DNA from 2 places in the Alteromonas naphthalenivorans genome. Region 2 is predicted to be linked to the other one. Evidence: predicted binding sites of a transcription regulator. Region 2 holds the regulator's gene; the other holds the start of a gene.
What was found. Region 2 encodes FliA, which starts transcription of late flagellar genes. Its sites were predicted from a motif close to CTAAAGNTNNNNNNNNNNNNGCCGATA; they were not measured.
Positions count from the first base shown of each region.

Region 1: a site for FliA is predicted at 4,052-4,078, ahead of AMBT_RS14590 (HAMP domain-containing methyl-accepting chemotaxis protein). Genes of this name have one in related genera too.

Region 1 is NC_015554.1:3,334,964-3,343,255, reverse strand. It holds gene AMBT_RS14600 (DUF192 domain-containing protein) at 1-329, shown strand, start outside; gene lysC (lysine-sensitive aspartokinase 3) at 402-1,766, shown strand; gene AMBT_RS14590 (HAMP domain-containing methyl-accepting chemotaxis protein) at 1,881-3,905, opposite strand; gene AMBT_RS14585 (symmetrical bis(5'-nucleosyl)-tetraphosphatase) at 4,132-4,947, opposite strand; gene apaG (Co2+/Mg2+ efflux facilitator ApaG/CorD) at 4,960-5,334, opposite strand; gene rsmA (16S rRNA (adenine(1518)-N(6)/adenine(1519)-N(6))-dimethyltransferase RsmA) at 5,344-6,171, opposite strand; gene pdxA (4-hydroxythreonine-4-phosphate dehydrogenase PdxA) at 6,168-7,151, opposite strand; gene surA (peptidylprolyl isomerase SurA) at 7,166-8,292, opposite strand, start outside.
Region 2 is NC_015554.1:2,966,205-2,974,496, forward strand. It holds gene AMBT_RS12980 (protein-glutamate methylesterase/protein-glutamine glutaminase) at 1-737, opposite strand, end outside; gene AMBT_RS12985 (chemotaxis protein CheA) at 768-2,984, opposite strand; gene AMBT_RS12990 (protein phosphatase CheZ) at 2,997-3,761, opposite strand; gene cheY (chemotaxis response regulator CheY) at 3,796-4,179, opposite strand; gene AMBT_RS13000 (RNA polymerase sigma factor FliA) at 4,216-4,947, opposite strand; gene AMBT_RS13005 (MinD/ParA family protein) at 4,944-5,810, opposite strand; gene flhF (flagellar biosynthesis GTPase FlhF) at 5,807-7,198, opposite strand; gene flhA (flagellar biosynthesis protein FlhA) at 7,228-8,292, opposite strand, start outside.

The DNA.
Region 1 (8,292 bases), 370 kb from region 2:
GAAAACTTTACCAAATGGAATACGCGCATTCTTTTGAACAACGTGCTCAAGGGTTAATGTTCAGAGAATCACTGTGTGATGACTGTGGAATGTTTTTTAAGTTTGCATCGCCGCGATACGCCAGTATGTGGATGAAGAATACAAATGTTGCTTTAGATGTCGCCTATATCGACAGAAATGGCGTAATTACAGATATAAAACCTCTAGAGCCTCACGACCTAACGTCAGTGCAGGCAACTAAAGAGGTACTCTACGCGCTAGAAATGAACCAAGGGTGGTTCGCTTCACATGACATTCGTGTGGGTGACCAGATAGAAATTAATCGTTAAACCGGTGCGAATAATTAATTCGCCGGTCGGTATCGAGCAGTATGCTCGGTAAAAGAAATTCGGAGTAAAATCGTGGCAAATGCTTTAACCATCGCCAAGTTCGGCGGAACCAGTGTTGCGAACTATGAAGTGATGCAAAACTGTGCGCGAATTGTTGCCTCAAACAGTGCGACCCGTATCGTGGTAGTAAGTGCATCAGCAGGGGTGACAAACCACCTGGTGAATTTAGCGCACAGCCCACTTACCCAAGAGCAAATAGAATCTACTTGCCAATCTATTGTTGATATTGAACTTGCCATTCTCAACAAGCTTGCAGATAAGAGCTCGGTTGAAAGCAAGCTAAATGATTTGCTAGATGAAATGAAATCGCTAGCGTTCCACGAAGAGATTTTACATAGAAACGATTTGAAAGATCAGTTGCTTTCTATGGGGGAGCGCATGTCGTCATTGATGTTCAGTGCAGTCTTAGCCGAACAAAAAGTAGCTGAACAAAATGTGACTACCATGAACTTCGATGTACGCAAAGTCTTGCGCACCGACAGTGAATTTGGTGAAGCAGTGCCACAGATAGACACTATTGAAGCTTTGGCAAAGCAGTTGCTGGCCCCTGAAATTGAAAATGCCATTGTGGTTACACAAGGGTTTGTGGGAGCCGATGATGAAGGGCGAACTACGACCTTAGGTCGTGGTGGTTCTGATTTTACTGCCGCGCTTCTAGCAGAAGCATTAGACGCTGACGCCTGTGAAATATGGACAGACGTGATTGGGGTTTATACTACCGATCCACGAATTACTGCTGCTGCTCGCCCATTACCAGAACTTAGCTTTGAAGAAGCGGCTGAAATGGCGACATTTGGTGCTAAGGTACTGCATCCTGCCACCATGGAGCCAGCCCTACGTAAAAATATTAAAGTGTTTGTGGGTTCAAGCAAAGAGCCAGAAAAAGGCGGTACTTGGATTGTTCGCGATTGTGTTGAAGAACCACCTTATCGTGCCATTACTCGCCGTAAAGACCAAGTTATGGTAACAGTGAAAACACCCAAGATGATGTATGCTCAGGGCTTCCTACAGCAGGTTTTTGCCATCATCGCTAAGCACAAGCTAAGTGTGGATTTGGTGACTACGTCGGAAATTTCGGTGTCGTTTACCTTAGACAACCCTGCCAATTCAGTGGCACAGCGCTTAAACAAAGAAACCATTGCAGAGCTTGAAACTATTTGTGATGTGAAAGTAGAGAACGGTTACGACTTAGTCACTGTGGTCGGTAACCACATGCAAACGGCAATTGGTGTGTCTAGCAAGATTTTTGCTGCGGTGTCTGACTTTAACTTGCGCATGATTTGTTTCGGTGCGAATCCGCACAATCTGTCATTCCTAGTGAATGAAACTGACAGCGATAAAATAGTGAAGGACTTACATAAAGCGCTTTTTGAATAGCGTGTAATGTGTTTTTCACAGACAAAAAAGGGAAGGTGTTAACCTTCCCTTTGTCATTTAACGCTAAGTATTTAAGTCTATCCAATCCAATTAAACCAAATACGCAGTGAGATTCTATACCTTAAACTGACGGATAGATTGCTGTAGTTCTTCAGCAAGCCTTGCCACTTCGTGGCTAGAGTCAGAAGTTTGCTGAGCTCCTGAAGTGGTTTCTTCAGCAATATTAACGATAGTTTCAAGCTTCTCGCTAATTTCTTGTGATACCGTATTTTGTTCACGTGCCGATTGTTCAATTTGAGAACTTACGTCGTGGGCTTTGTGTACCGCTTCAGAGATGATATCAAGCGCTTGAGTTGCTTTTTCCGTTTGCTCAACACAGGCTACGGTTTGTTCTTTACCTTGATTCATTACTGATACCGCGCGCTCAGCACCCGCTTGAAGTACCTCAATCATCGCGTTAATTTCTTGCGTAGACTGTTGCGTTCGGCTCGCTAGCGTACGTACTTCATCGGCAACTACCGCAAAGCCTCTACCTTGCTCACCCGCACGGGCAGCTTCAATGGCGGCATTCAAGGCAAGTAGGTTAGTTTGGTCGGCCACGCCGCGGATAACATCAAGAATACCCCCGATGCTAGCGCTGTCTTGATGAAGTTTGTTGATAACATCTGCAGCATCTTGTACGTCTTTGGCAAGAATTTCGATAATACGTTTATTCTCAAGTGAGATTTGACGTACATTTTCAGCTTCGGCATCAGCATGACGAATTTGGCTCAGCGTATCTTCAGCGTTTTGCACTACTAATTGCGAGGTAGAGTGCATCTCTGTAGTGGCGGTTGCCACTTGACCAATTTGCGACTTTTGATCTTGAATCGAATGCGTGGTTTGCGCGGTAACGGCTGAGGTTTGTTCTGATGCCGCGGCAAGCTGCTCTGCACGGGTATTAATTCCTGAAATCAGCTCTTTGAGGTTGCCAATCAAGTTATTACAGTTTTTAGCTAATAGGCCAAATTCATCTTCTGCTGAGTCGTCTAAACGGTGAGTTAAGTCGCCAGAAGCGGCCACGGTAAGCAACTCGTTCACGCGGTACAGCGGGCGAGTAATGGCGCGTACTGTTATGTAACCAATAATGATAGCTATCACGATAGATAGGATAACCACTGCACTGATAATAATGTTACCTGTGGTAATAGCACCGTTCACCTGGTCTTCGACGTCTTTTGCTTTGGCGTCTGCAAGCGCTAGTAATTGTTCAAGTTCAACAATACCGTTCGCGATGTTTTTATCTGACGCATTCAGCGCGGTTTCAGAGTCGTTTCTGCGTTCTAGTCTTTCTACATGCAACGCCATTACGCCATCACTGGCTGTAATCGCATTAAGGGCATCGTTTACTAATTCATTAATATCGCTAAGCGTACCAGACTGGTCTCGCTGTCCAGCGGCTTGGCTCATATCACTGAGTAAAGTAGCAACCTTATCTACCACTAAGTCAACTTCGTTACCCAGGGTTTGAGAGCGTACGATAGTTTCGGTCTTTACGTATTCATAAGAAACGGTAAGTAGAGAAAGTAATGAGGTTTCTAGTTGGCTACCAATATCTGCTGCGCGTCTAAGATTTGGGTCACTTTGCACTGCGTCAAGGTCAGAAAAGTCTAGTAGGTAAGTAGACGCATCGTCAGCGTTATCTTCAGCATCACCTAAACGGTCGTCAATGGTGTTTCGGATATCCATGAACTTTTGGTGGTTCAAATAAACCGCTTCAACATTCTTAATATAGTTGTCAAAGGAAGCTCGAACGCTGTTTAACTTACTCTGAAGTTCAGGTTCATCGGCTACCGCAGTCGCAAGCTTCTTATATTCAGTTTCGAACATGTCTCGGCTTTGATTGAACGCTGTACGCTTTTCCTGAAGGCCAGACAAATCTTCTTCTATATAGGCTTCGAATGTCAATCTACCCATGTTTAGGAAGTTCGCTTTTAAGGCGTTACTACCCGCTACTGTAGGAAGCGCAACGTCATTTACCTCTTCGGTTGCTGAACCAATGGAATTGAGGTTAAACAACGAAACAACGCTAATGACAATCAGTAGACAAGTAATTGCTACAAAACCGCCGACTACGCGAGTGGCTACTGTAATCTTCATTGAAACTCCTAGACTATTTTTTATTCTTTTGCGTGACGATACTACCCCGCACTACGTCCAAAATACACCTCAATGACCTAGAGGAAGGTATTAAAATGTATAACATGAACGGTAATGGGATTATAGACTATCGTATATAACCAGAGTATCGGCAGGTAAGCCATTAAGTTAACAAGTAAAGCATAAGAAATTGCGATTTAGTAGTTTGCTTTAGCAATTAAGTCATTTACGCATTTACTCTGATGAGTTTACCTGTATTGACATCCAGCATGGTCATTTCTTGACCCCAAATATACCCAGTATCTAGCGCGACAAAACGATCATCTTGCGTCTCGCTGTTAAGTGCAGCCCAATGACCGAAGAGTACTTGTTCTTGTGCTTTTAGATGGGGGTTGTCTACCTTGAACCAAGGAACGATAGATTTCGAAGCCTGAGCGGGATGGGTTTTCGTCTCAAACTCTAAGCTAGTATCTGCGTTTAGAAAGCGCATTCTGGTGCACGCGTTGACAATAAAGCGGGTTCGCAATTCACCTTCAAGTTTATCAGACCATTTAGCCGGTGTGTTGCCATACATATTTTTTAAAAAGTCAGCATAGTGCTTCGATTGTAATTTTTGACTGACTTCATCACTTAAGCTGACGAGCGTGTCTGTACTCCAGTGAGGGTAGAGACCGGCATGTACGATGGTGTGATTGTCATTGATTTTTTTAGCGAGAGGAAATTGGCGAAGCCAATCGAGTAGTGTTTTTAAATCAGGAGCATCAAGCAAGGGCTGCAGGTTGTCAGCTTTCTTAGGTTTACGAATTTTGTTCGCAACCGCCAGCAAGTGAAGATCATGGTTTCCTAGTACTGTTTCAAAACTGCTACCTAAGCTTTTTAAAAACCGTAAGGTGCTTAGGGAGTCTTCGCCTCTGGCAACTAGGTCGCCAACGGCGAAGAGTTTATCTTTATCCGCAGAGAATTTGGCTTTTTCTAGCAGTTGCTGTAGCCCGCTATAACAACCTTGAATATCACCCACGACGAAGGTGTTGCGATAAGTCATAAATCTCAAAAATCAGTGAAGAATGTTGGGAACCGCTAAACGGAATACTTCAATAGGAACACGAAAACGTTCTCCATTTTCACGCTCCATTTCGTAATAGCCTTGCATATTTCCTACCGGGGTATCAAGTACTGCACCACTGGTATAGTCAAAATCTTCGCCCGGTTTTAATATGGGCTGTTTACCCACAACACCTGAGCCACTCACCTCTGAGGTTTTACCGTTAGCATCGGTAATTTGCCAGTAACGATTAATCAGTTGTACCGTTTCCTGGCTGTCATTCACAATGGTCACGTGATAAGCGAACGCAAATTGTGGCGAATCAGAAGGTAGATGTTCGGGCAGGTGACGGGTTTTCACCCGCACCTTAATTTCAGACTCATTCATAAGCTAACTTTAATTTTCTTGTGCTTCTTCTAACGCTGATACTGCATTCGCTATGGTGGCGAAATCCTGCAAGGATAGCACTTCAGCCCTTACGGTTGGGTTTATACCCAGCTCGCTGATTTGTGTTTCAGTAAGACTTTCTTTTAACGAGTTTCGTATTGTCTTGCGACGTTGATTGAACGCCTGCGCGCATACTCGCTCAAGGGTAGCTACTGAAACCACATCTACTGGCGGTGTTTTGTGCGGAATAAGACGTACTACCGCAGAATCAACCTTCGGGGGCGGCTTAAAGGCACCTGGTGGCACATTGAGAACCGGCATAACCTTACAATAGTATTGGGCCATTACCGATAATCGGCCATAGCTTTTAGAACCATGCCCTGCGGCTAAACGATTCACCACTTCTTTTTGTAGCATGAAGTGCATGTCATCTACGCACGCTGCGTGAGAAAACAGGTGAAACATTAGCGGCGTTGAAATGTTATACGGTAAGTTACCAAAAACGCGTAACCCTTTATCTTTCACGGGCATAGTTTTAGCCAGCTCAGTGAAATCCATGGTCATTGCGTCTTGTTCAATAACAGTTAGCTTATCGCCGTTAAACGGATGTTCTCGTAAACGCTTAGCTAAATCTCGGTCAAGCTCGATAACGGTAAGTGCTTCAACTTCATCGCAAACAGGATCGGTTAGCGCGCCTAAGCCAGGGCCGATTTCAACCAAGTTTTGCTCGTGTTGCGGATTAATGGCCGACACGATTTGTCCAATCACATAGTCGTCATGAAGGAAGTTTTGTCCGAAGCGTTTTCTGGCCGTGTGGCCTAAATGTGTTTTACTCATTGTTGATGATGTGCAAGCTCAATGGCTTTTTCCAATGCTTTTCTGAAACTGCCAGGATCGGCATTACCATGGCCTGCTAAATCTAGTGCAGTACCGTGATCGACGGATGTTCTTATAAATGGAAGGCCAAGGGTAATGTTAACCGAAGCGCCAAACCCTTTATATTTTAGCACGGGAAGGCCTTGGTCGTGGTACATCGCAAGAACAACATCTGCATCTTCCAGATATTTAGGCTGAAATATCGTATCGGCAGGAAGTGGCCCGGTAATATTTAGCCCTTCTTCACGTAACTCGTTTAGCGCCGGAATAATGGTTTGAATTTCTTCTGTACCAATATGACCATCTTCACCTGCATGGGGATTAAGCCCACACACGTAAATATGCGGATTACGAACACCAAATTTTAGTTTAAAGTCGGTGTTAATAATATGGAGCACTTTGTGAAGGCGTTCTTTAGTAATGGCGCGAGATACATATTCTAAAGGAATATGGGTAGTAGCTAGTGCGACATTTAAGCCTTCTGTTGCCAACAACATGACAACATCAATCGTATTGGATTGATACGCGAAAAATTCAGTATGACCACTAAAAGATACGCCAGCTTTATTGATAATGCCCTTGTGCACCGGTCCGGTGACTACCGCATGAAAGTCGCCTTCCATGTTTGCTTGGCACGCTTGTCGAAGGGTTTCTACTACGTATAACCCGTTCTCACTATCTAAGGTTCCTGCAACCACATCGGCCGCTTTATCAATTTGCTTAATAAACAGCGAACCCGCAGGCTGAACCTGCGGGTTTGATGCATCATAAGGAAGCAGTGTAAGCGGTAAACCAAGTGCTTTCGCTCTGGTTTCAAGTATCTCGCCATCGGCGAATACCACTAACTGAGCTTGCCATGATTCTTGAGCCAGCTTGATAATTAAGTCTGGCCCAATACCGGCAGGCTCACCTGGTGTTACTGCAATTTTTATCGGTGTCATTTATGCTCTATATATTACTCGATAACTTCAATGTAGGCAGCGTCGCGCATTTCACGTAACCAGTTTTCCGTTTCTTCTGCGAACTTTCTGTTGAAAATAAGCTGATACGCTTTGTCTTCTTTGCGGCGCTCTGTTGCGTCGTCTACACGTCTATCGATTAATTGGATTAAGTGCCAACCGTGTACTGAACGTACTGGGTCGCTGTATTCACCAGCTGATAATTGCGCAAGGGCGTCTTTAAAAGCTGGTACGTAGTTGTTTGGATCTGACCAACCGAGCTCGCCGCCTTTAAGGGCTGAACCTGGATCTTCTGAATGTTCTTTAGCAAGATCTTCAAATTCAACTTCACCCGCTTCAAGCTGAGCTCTGAATTTAACTAGCATCGCTTTGGCTTTGTCTTCACTGAGTATGATTGAAGGCTTAACGAGGATATGACGAGAGTTAACCTCTTCAATAGTGACTTTTTCAATGCCTCGAGTATCTAATACTTTCAAGATATGAAAACCAGCACCACTTCGGATAGGGCCGACCAGCTCGTCTTTTGCTTTCCCCTGAATCGCTTCAGCAAACAAGGTAGGCATAGCGTTAATGTTCAACCAACCCATGTCACCACCTTCTAAGGCTTCATTACCTGATGATGATGCGATAGCTATTTTAGCAAAATCTGACCCAGAATTTAATAGAGAAAGTACTTTGTCTGCACGCTCTCTTGCTGCATCGATTTGTTCGTCGGAAGGATCCGATGGAAAGCCAATAAGAATGTGGCCTAGACGGTATTCTTCTTGTTCTGCACCTTGTTGTTCCATAAGTTCAATAAGGGTTTCTCTTTCTTGGTCGGTAATATAAACACGGCGGCGAACATTCGCGCGACGTACTTCACCCATCACGATTTCTTCGCGTATATCTTCACGGTAATCTTCATAAGCGATGCCTTCTAAACGCAATTGTCTGCGTAGTTCATCTACCGTGGTATTTTGGTTTGCAGCAATATTTGCAATGGTTTGTTCAAGCTGTGGGTCGCTTATTTGAATACCCATTCTTTGTGCCATCTGCAATTGAAGACTTTTGGTGATTAAACGCTCAATGGCTTGAGTACGCAGTGCGCGGTCAGAAGGAAGGTCTTGCCCATTTGCCTCTGCGT
Region 2 (8,292 bases):
GCTTCTTTAACCGCAATATCGCAATGTGAATTAAGTCGCTGTGCGAATGCGTTAGTAAAAGTGCCTGGCATATGTTGCACCAACACAATTGGATAAGGAAAGTCTGATGGCAGTGCTACCAGTATCTTCTGCAATGCCACTGGTCCACCCGTAGATGCTCCAATTGCTAAACACTTATACCTTTTACCAGAAGCCTTAATCGAGGAAACGGTGGGCTGCCTCGTGGCATCTTTCCTTCCGCTAAGTAGATTAGAACTCTTGAAAAACGCTGGTTTCGGCGCGTTATCAGGAAACTTCCTACTTTCAATACGCTTTAATACAGGGCGTTTTATACCGACACCACGCCGTGCAATCAATCTTACTTTTGTACACAGCAGTCGTGCTGCGTCTTTACGGTCTTGGGCGATATCTTCGAATTTCTTTGGTAGAAAATCTAATGCTCCGGCTTCTAACGCATCTAGGGTCGCTTGTGCACCATGGTGCGTAAGCGACGAAAACATCAAAATAGGCACGGGCCGTTTTTCCATAATGGCTTTTACCGCTGAAATGCCATCCATTATCGGCATTTCCACATCCATTGTGACTACATCAGGTAGCAGTGTATCTATTTTATCTAGTGCATCTTGCCCGTTACGAGCTTCACCAATAACTTCAAGCTCTCTGTCATCGTCGAGAATCTCGCGAACTCGACGACGATAAAAAGTAGAATCGTCCACGACCAGGACTTTAAAGACCATGGATGTTAATTTCCTATTTGTTACGCCGTTTTACTTTAAGGGCTTTTTAGCATAACGCTTCAGTAAGCTAGGAACATCTAAGATGAGTGCAATTCCACCGTCGGATGTGATAGTTGCTCCCGCCATACCTGGCGTTCCTTGTAATAAGGCATCTAATGGTTTTATCACCACTTCTTCTTGGCCTATTAGCGCATCAACAACAAATCCAACTTGCTGGGTGCCTATTTGAACCACGACGACGTGACCTTTTTCTTTGCTTATATTTTTAGGTCCGCGGATCAACCATTCTCCGAGGAAGAACAGTGGTATCGCTTTAGAACGAACTATCATGGTTAATTGGCCATCAACCGTATTGGTTTTCTTGATGTCCATATTGATAATTTCGTTGACCGCACCTAACGGTAACGCGAACGTTTGTTTCCCAACCACAATCATTAGGGTCGGTAATATTGCAAGCGTGAGTGGGACTTTAATATCGAGTCGAGTACCTTTCCCAAGCTGGGAATCAATATTAATAGTACCGTTAAGCTGGTTAATTTTTGTTTTAACCACATCCATGCCTACACCACGGCCCGAGATATCACTAATCTCAGTTTTCGTTGAGAAACCAGGTGCAAAAATAAGATTGAACGCTTCAACATCAGACATACGCGCAGCCGCATCGGCGTCTAAAACACCTCGGCTTATAGCAATCTCTTTCAGTTTTTCAGCATCCATCCCCTTACCATCATCTTCAATGGTAAGTAAGATATGGTCACCTTCCTGAGAAGCCGATAATCTCACGGTCCCCATTCGGGTTTTACCTGTAGCAGCACGGTCATCAGGCATTTCAATACCATGATCCACTGAGTTTCTTACTAAGTGAACTAAGGGATCAGCCAATGCTTCTACCAAGTTTTTATCTAAATCTGTCTCTTCACCTTCCAATTCCAAGGTAATTTCTTTTTTCAAACTACGTGCTAAGTCTCGAACAACGCGAGGGAAGCGGCCAAACACTTTCTTAATTGGCTGCATACGGGTTTTCATAACCGCACCCTGCAAATCACCCGTCACCACATCTAGGTTAGCAATTGCCTTCGACATACTTTCGTCGGCATTGGTTATTCCTAAACTCAGCAAACGATTTCGTACTAATACTAACTCGCCAACCATATTCATAATTTGGTCTAGGCGCTTGGTATCAACACGAACTGTAGTTTCTGCTTGAGGAGGTGCTGGGGTTGCTTTTTTGTCGTCTTTCTTAGCCGCTGGTTTAGCGGGCTCTGACGCTTTTTTAGCTGCTGGACTAGGCGCTGGCGCTTTTGCGGCAGGCGTTGATTTAGCCGGCGTACTAGCGGCAGATTGCTCTGCCTTGGCTTTCTGAATTGCTTCTGTCGCCTTTTTATCTACGGGCGGCGTATTTGCTGCTGGTTCAGCACCTTGCGCTGTAGGGCCTTGTCCTGAACCATGTAATTGGTCAAGCAATGCTTCAAATTCATCGTCGGTAATTTCTTCACCGCTAGGCGCTGCCGCTTTCGGCGCAGCTACAGGCGCTGGTTCTTCTTCTTTGAATTTACCTTTACCGTGCAATTCGTCTAGCAGTGCTTCAAATTCATCGTCGGTAATATCATCACCTGAACCACCAACCGCGGGGGCTGCCGCTTTTGGTTCTGCTTTCGCAGATTTACCTGGGGCATTTGAACCATGAAGTTCATCCAGCAAGGCTTCAAATTCATCTTCAGAAATCTCGTCGATGCCGCCATCGCTACTTGCGGCAGGCGCTTCAGGTACAGGCGCTTCTTCTAACGCGAATTCTTCTTCGGCAGCGGGGACTTCAGCCGCTTCACTACTGTCACCAAAGATGTTTTCGTCTGGGGTTTCTGGGGTGCTTAACTTATGCAGCAAATCAACTAACTTTGCGTCTGCAGGAATTAGTGGTTCTTGCGCTTTAACACGCTCAAACATATCGACTACTACATCGGTGGCCTGAAGAATGGTATCCATTAATTCAGGCGTAAGAGTACGTTGTCCGTTTCGCATTACATCGAAAACGTTTTCTGCACCATGGCAAATTTCAACTAATTCGGTAAGCGACAAAAAGCCGGCGCCACCTTTTACGGTATGGTAACCACGGAAGATAGCATTCAGTAAATCTGCATCTTCAGGATTATTTTCCAGATCAACGAGCTGTTCTTGTAATTGTTCAAGGATCTCCCCAGCTTCAACTAGAAAGTCCTGTAATATATCCTCGTCAACATCAAACGCCATGCGCCCGCTCCCCTAAAAACCTAAGCTAGACAAAAGATCATCTACGTCATCTTGGCCAGATACCACATCATCGCGTTGGTCTGCATCAATAATTGGACCTTCGGCTTCGACACTATCGATCTTGTTAACTTTTTCGACTTTCGCTTCCAATGGCTTGTCTTGCTCCGCCTGTTCGGGTTCACCGAACATCGTCAGCATATTAACTAAGCTATCTTCCACTTCTTTTACGAGTTCAATCACTCTGCGAATAACTTGACCGGTAAGATCTTGATAACCTTGTGCCATTAACACTTCGGTAAGCAATGATGTAAGCTTAGCTGATTGTTTCGATCCGTCTTCTAGCAATTCGTCTAAATCTGCACATAAAACTTTGAATTCGCCCAACTCAAGTTGACGATTCATCAGTTTCTTCCATTCCGGCATAATTTTTTCGATACGGGTAGAGAGCACTTCAGCAATTGGCATACTCTCTTCAACTGCGTCCATGGTGGTATTGGCAGCTTTTTCCGTTTCTTCGATAACGTACATCAGTCGCGTTTGCGCATCAGGAATGTCATCAACGGTTAAATTTTTAATACGTTCATCGATTTGGAAGTTATTCAACGAGTCATGAAGTTGACGCGTTAATTTACCCACTTCAGCAAAGAGCTCAATGGACTCTTTCATCGAAACAGCTTCTAAGACAGCGTTCGCTGATGCGTTATCGCCCTCTTCAAGATACGCTACCAATTTTTTGGCTTCTTCGAGCGTTATGGAGACACTTTCATTTGTCGACATCCAGTAAACCTCATTTCTCTGGTGAGCGTCTGGATCAACCTAAACGTTCGAAGATTTTATCTAATTTTTCTTTCAACGTAGCGGCAGTGAAAGGTTTAACAACATAACCATTCACACCAGCTTGCGCTGCGGCAACGATTTGTTCTTTCTTCGCTTCTGCTGTCACCATAAGAACCGGTAGGTGTTTCAACTTATCGTCGGCACGTATAGCGCGTAATAAGTCGATACCTTGCATACCTGGCATATTCCAATCTGTTACAACAAAGTCAAAATCACCTTGTTGTAGCATAGGCAGCGCGGTGTTACCGTCGTCCGCTTCCTGGATATTGGCAAAACCCAAATCTTTTAGCAGGTTCTTTATGATACGTCTCATGGTAGAAAAATCGTCAACCACGAGAATTTTCATACTTTTATCCAAAATAGCCTCCAATGAGGGGTTAATTGTTATTAATTTCTATTCTTCGTCAACTTGCCACGATTTCATTCGTGATTTGAGTTTTAACATGGCCTGACTATGAATTTGACTTACTCGCGATTCACTAACATCAAGAACTTCGCCTATTTCTCTAAGATTCAGTTCTTCATCATAGTATAAAGAAAGTACAATCGCTTCCCGTTCGGGTAATGTAGTAATAGCATGTGCTAGCGCTTTTTGGAAAGCCCCTTGCATCAAATCTTCTAACGGTGCGTCGCTGCCTCGGTTTTTTTCTGTAGAAATGACATCTTCAGAAACCCCAAGGTCTTCAATCCCCACCAATTTTCCGGCATTCACTTCGTTCAGCATTTGATGATAATCTTGCATGCTAACATTCATTTTAGCTGCAATATCTACATCTCGCGCGTCTCGGCCTGTTTCACCTTCAACTTGAGAGATGGCTTCTGTGATTGCCCTACCGTTTTTATGAACGGAACGAGGAGTCCAATCACCTTTTCTTATTTCATCAAGCATGGCGCCACGAATACGAATACCTGCAAAGGTTTCGAAACTTGCCCCTTTGGAACCGTCAAAGTTTCGTGCAGCTTCTAGCAGTCCAATCATACCTGACTGGATTAAATCATCGACAAGAACACTGGCTGGTAGTCTCGCCATTAAGTGGTGTGCTATCCGCTTCACTAGCGAAGCGTGACGCTCAACTAATTGTGACTTGTCTGTTTGCTGTTGATAAGCGGCTGCTTTGCTATTCAACGCTGACTTCCTACTGCTTTATCTGCTATTAGTTGCTCAATAAAAAATTCTAAATGGCCACCCGGTTGCGCAGGTATAGGCCATGATCCTGCTTTGGCTGCTAGCTGGCTAATCGCCACTGCTGCCGGAGAACTTGGATAAGCATCTACAATTGACGTTTGCTTACGTACTGCTCGGCGTATGTTCTCGTCAAAAGGAACTGTTGCTACCAATTCTAGCGCAACATCTAAGAATCGCCCTGTTACTTTAGATAATTTGCTGAAAAGTTCCTGACCTTCTCTAACATCGCGGACCATGTTAGCGACCACTTTAAAGCGAAAGACACCGTGTTCTCGGTTAAGAATTTTAATTAATGCATAGGCATCGGTAAGTGAAGTGGGCTCATCACACACTACCACCATAATATCTTGGGAGGCTTTGGAGAAGCTTAGCACCATATCGGAAATACCCGCTGCGGTATCCACAATAAGCACATCAATGGGCGTGCGCAACTCGCTGAATGCTCTTATGAGTCCTGCATGCTGCGTTGGTGATAGCTCTGCCATTGATTGAGAACCTGATGTGGCTGGTGCTATTTTTATACCGTGAGGACCCGTAACGAGAACATCGTCCAAGGTACACTCACCAGATAATACGTGGGAGAGGTTTTTCTCTACTCGCAATCCTAGCATTACATCCACATTGGCCAGACCTAAGTCTGCATCCAATACCATTACCCGCTTTCCCTGCTTTGCCATAGCAATAGCTGTGTTTAGCGTAATATTTGTTTTACCAACGCCACCTTTACCTCCGGTGACGGCGATAACTTTGATTAATCGTGATTGCTTCATTTTTCGTAAGCTACTCGCTTGATCATCAATCATACTGCTCGTGCTGTTTTAACCACATTGTTACTAGTAGTATGATTCAAACCGTACTTTTTATAAAGCTTTGCAGCAGCAGATACTAAAGATTTTGCTTCTGCAATCTTAATGTCTTCAGGAACTTTCTGTCCATCTGTTACATAACTGACAGGTAACTGGTACTCCACCGCTGCGCTAAGCACTTCGCCTAGAGAGTAGCACTCATCAAGCTTTGTAAAGATACAACCGCTAAGTTCCACCCCTTCGTACGCATCTATAATACGTTGTAATGCAGCATATTGGGTATTCGCTTGCGCTACTAGGTATTTTTTCACTGGCTGCATTTGACCGTTATCAAATTGATTTATCTGTTTAATTAATCGACTATCTCGTTGACTAAAGCCTGCCGTATCAATTAACACTAGTCTCTTATGGCGTAATTGAAACAATAAATCTGATAATTCTTCACTACTTTGTGCTTTACGCACTGTGCAGCCAATAATTTTTCCATATGTGGCTAATTGCTCAAACGCTGCAATACGATAGGTATCAATCGTAATCATGGCAACGGAGTCGGCGCCGTATTTCTGTGCGTAACGAGCAGCTAATTTAGCAACTGTAGTGGTTTTACCTGTTCCGGTAGGACCCACTAACGCTACTGCGCCCTTTTGCGTAAGTATATCGTTACCTGTCACATTAATGCGATTAGCCAATAGGTTTAAAAGATATACCCAAGCGTCACGCTCGTTGTAATGCGACGGCGTATAACTAATCAGTTGCTCTGCCAATGATTGGCTTAACCCCATGTCGGTTAAACGCTGAATTAAATAATGATGTACAGGCTGCTGACGACGACTTTTTGCTTCCATCAAATCAGCAACTTGGTATTGAAGCACATTTCGTAGTGACGCCAACTCTTCTTTAATTTGAGATAATTCGTCAGACTGAGGAGCACTGCTGTTATCAATGCTTTCATTAAGACTTGACGCTTGATGGCTTGGGAATTCTGAGGCGACTTGACTGGCTTCTACATCGTCGATAAAGGCTTCTGAAAAGTCTAAGTGTGATGCAATTTTATTGGCATGCTGAGCGTTAGCACTAGGTGCTGAAGCTGGGCTTTGAATACTGCCACCATGTTGTTTTTCCAACAGCGCTTTTAAGCTATCTGGGCCATCATCACCGATGATTTCGCTAAGACTTGGAACAGCCGCTTTCGCTCGCCCTGCTGCACTAGGCGCTGGCTTTTTAATCGACAGTTTGGCTTCCGGTTCTTTATCGTAAGCGGCGACCAATTCGATACCGTCAGCAAGCTTTCGGTTTGACATGATAACGGCATCGCTGCCCAATTCCGCTTTAACTTGGCTTAAAGCTTCTCGCATATCTTTGCCAAAGAAACGTCTGATTTTCATTGAAAACTCTCCAATCACCCAGTGTCAGATTATTGACCGACCGAACTGACTATTTTTATCTGCTTATCGTCGGGTACTTCCTGATAGGAAAGTACATGTAAACCCGCGACCGAATACTTTAAGAAGCGAGATAGTACGGGGCGCAACATACCGGAAGTGAGAAGTACTGCAGGCTCACCTTCTAATTCTTGTTGCTGACTAGCTTGCTGCAATGATTTTTGCAGCTTATCGGCCAGTCCTGGTTCTATACCAGCGCCATCTTCGCCACCTGCTTGTAATGACTGGTGCAACATCTGTTCCAACTCTGGCGCCAAGGTTATGACGGGTATCTCTTTCGCACCTTGGGTAATTTCTTGGGTGATTAGGCGTTTAAGCGCAATACGTACCGCAGACACTAGTACATCTGGGTCTTGGCTACGCGGGCCGTATTCGCTCAAGGTTTGTACAATGGTACGCATGTCACGAATAGGCACTCCTTCAAACAGCAAGGTTTGCAGCACTTTAACAATGGTGCTTAACGGCAGAATATCAGGCACTAACCCTTCAACTAGTTTAGGATGCTGCTTAGCTAGCATATCTAGAAGCTGCTGCGCTTCTTCATGTCCAAGTAGTTGGTAGGCGTTGTTTGTCAGCAATTGACTTAAATGAGTAGCAACCACAGTAGCAGCATCAACCACGGTATAACCCAGTGTTTGCGCATGCTCACGCTTATTCGGTTTTATCCATACCGCATCTAAGCCAAAGGCAGGGTCTTTGGTTGCACGGCCTTCCAGCTTGCCAAATACTTGACCCGGATTAATCGCAAGTTCTTCATCGTGACTTATTTGCGCATCGCCAATAGTTACGCCCAACATCGCAATGGTGTATAAATTAGGTTCTAAATCTAAATTATCGCGAATGTGCACCGGTGGAATAAGAAAGCCTAACTCTTGAGATAACTTCTTACGCACCCCTTTGATACGAGTGAGCAGTTCTCCGCCCTGAGACTTATCTACTAAGGGGATTAATCGGTACCCGACTTCTAAACCGATGGTATCTACGTGCTGCACATCATCCCACCCAAGCTCTTTTATTTCGGGCGCAACAGTGTCATC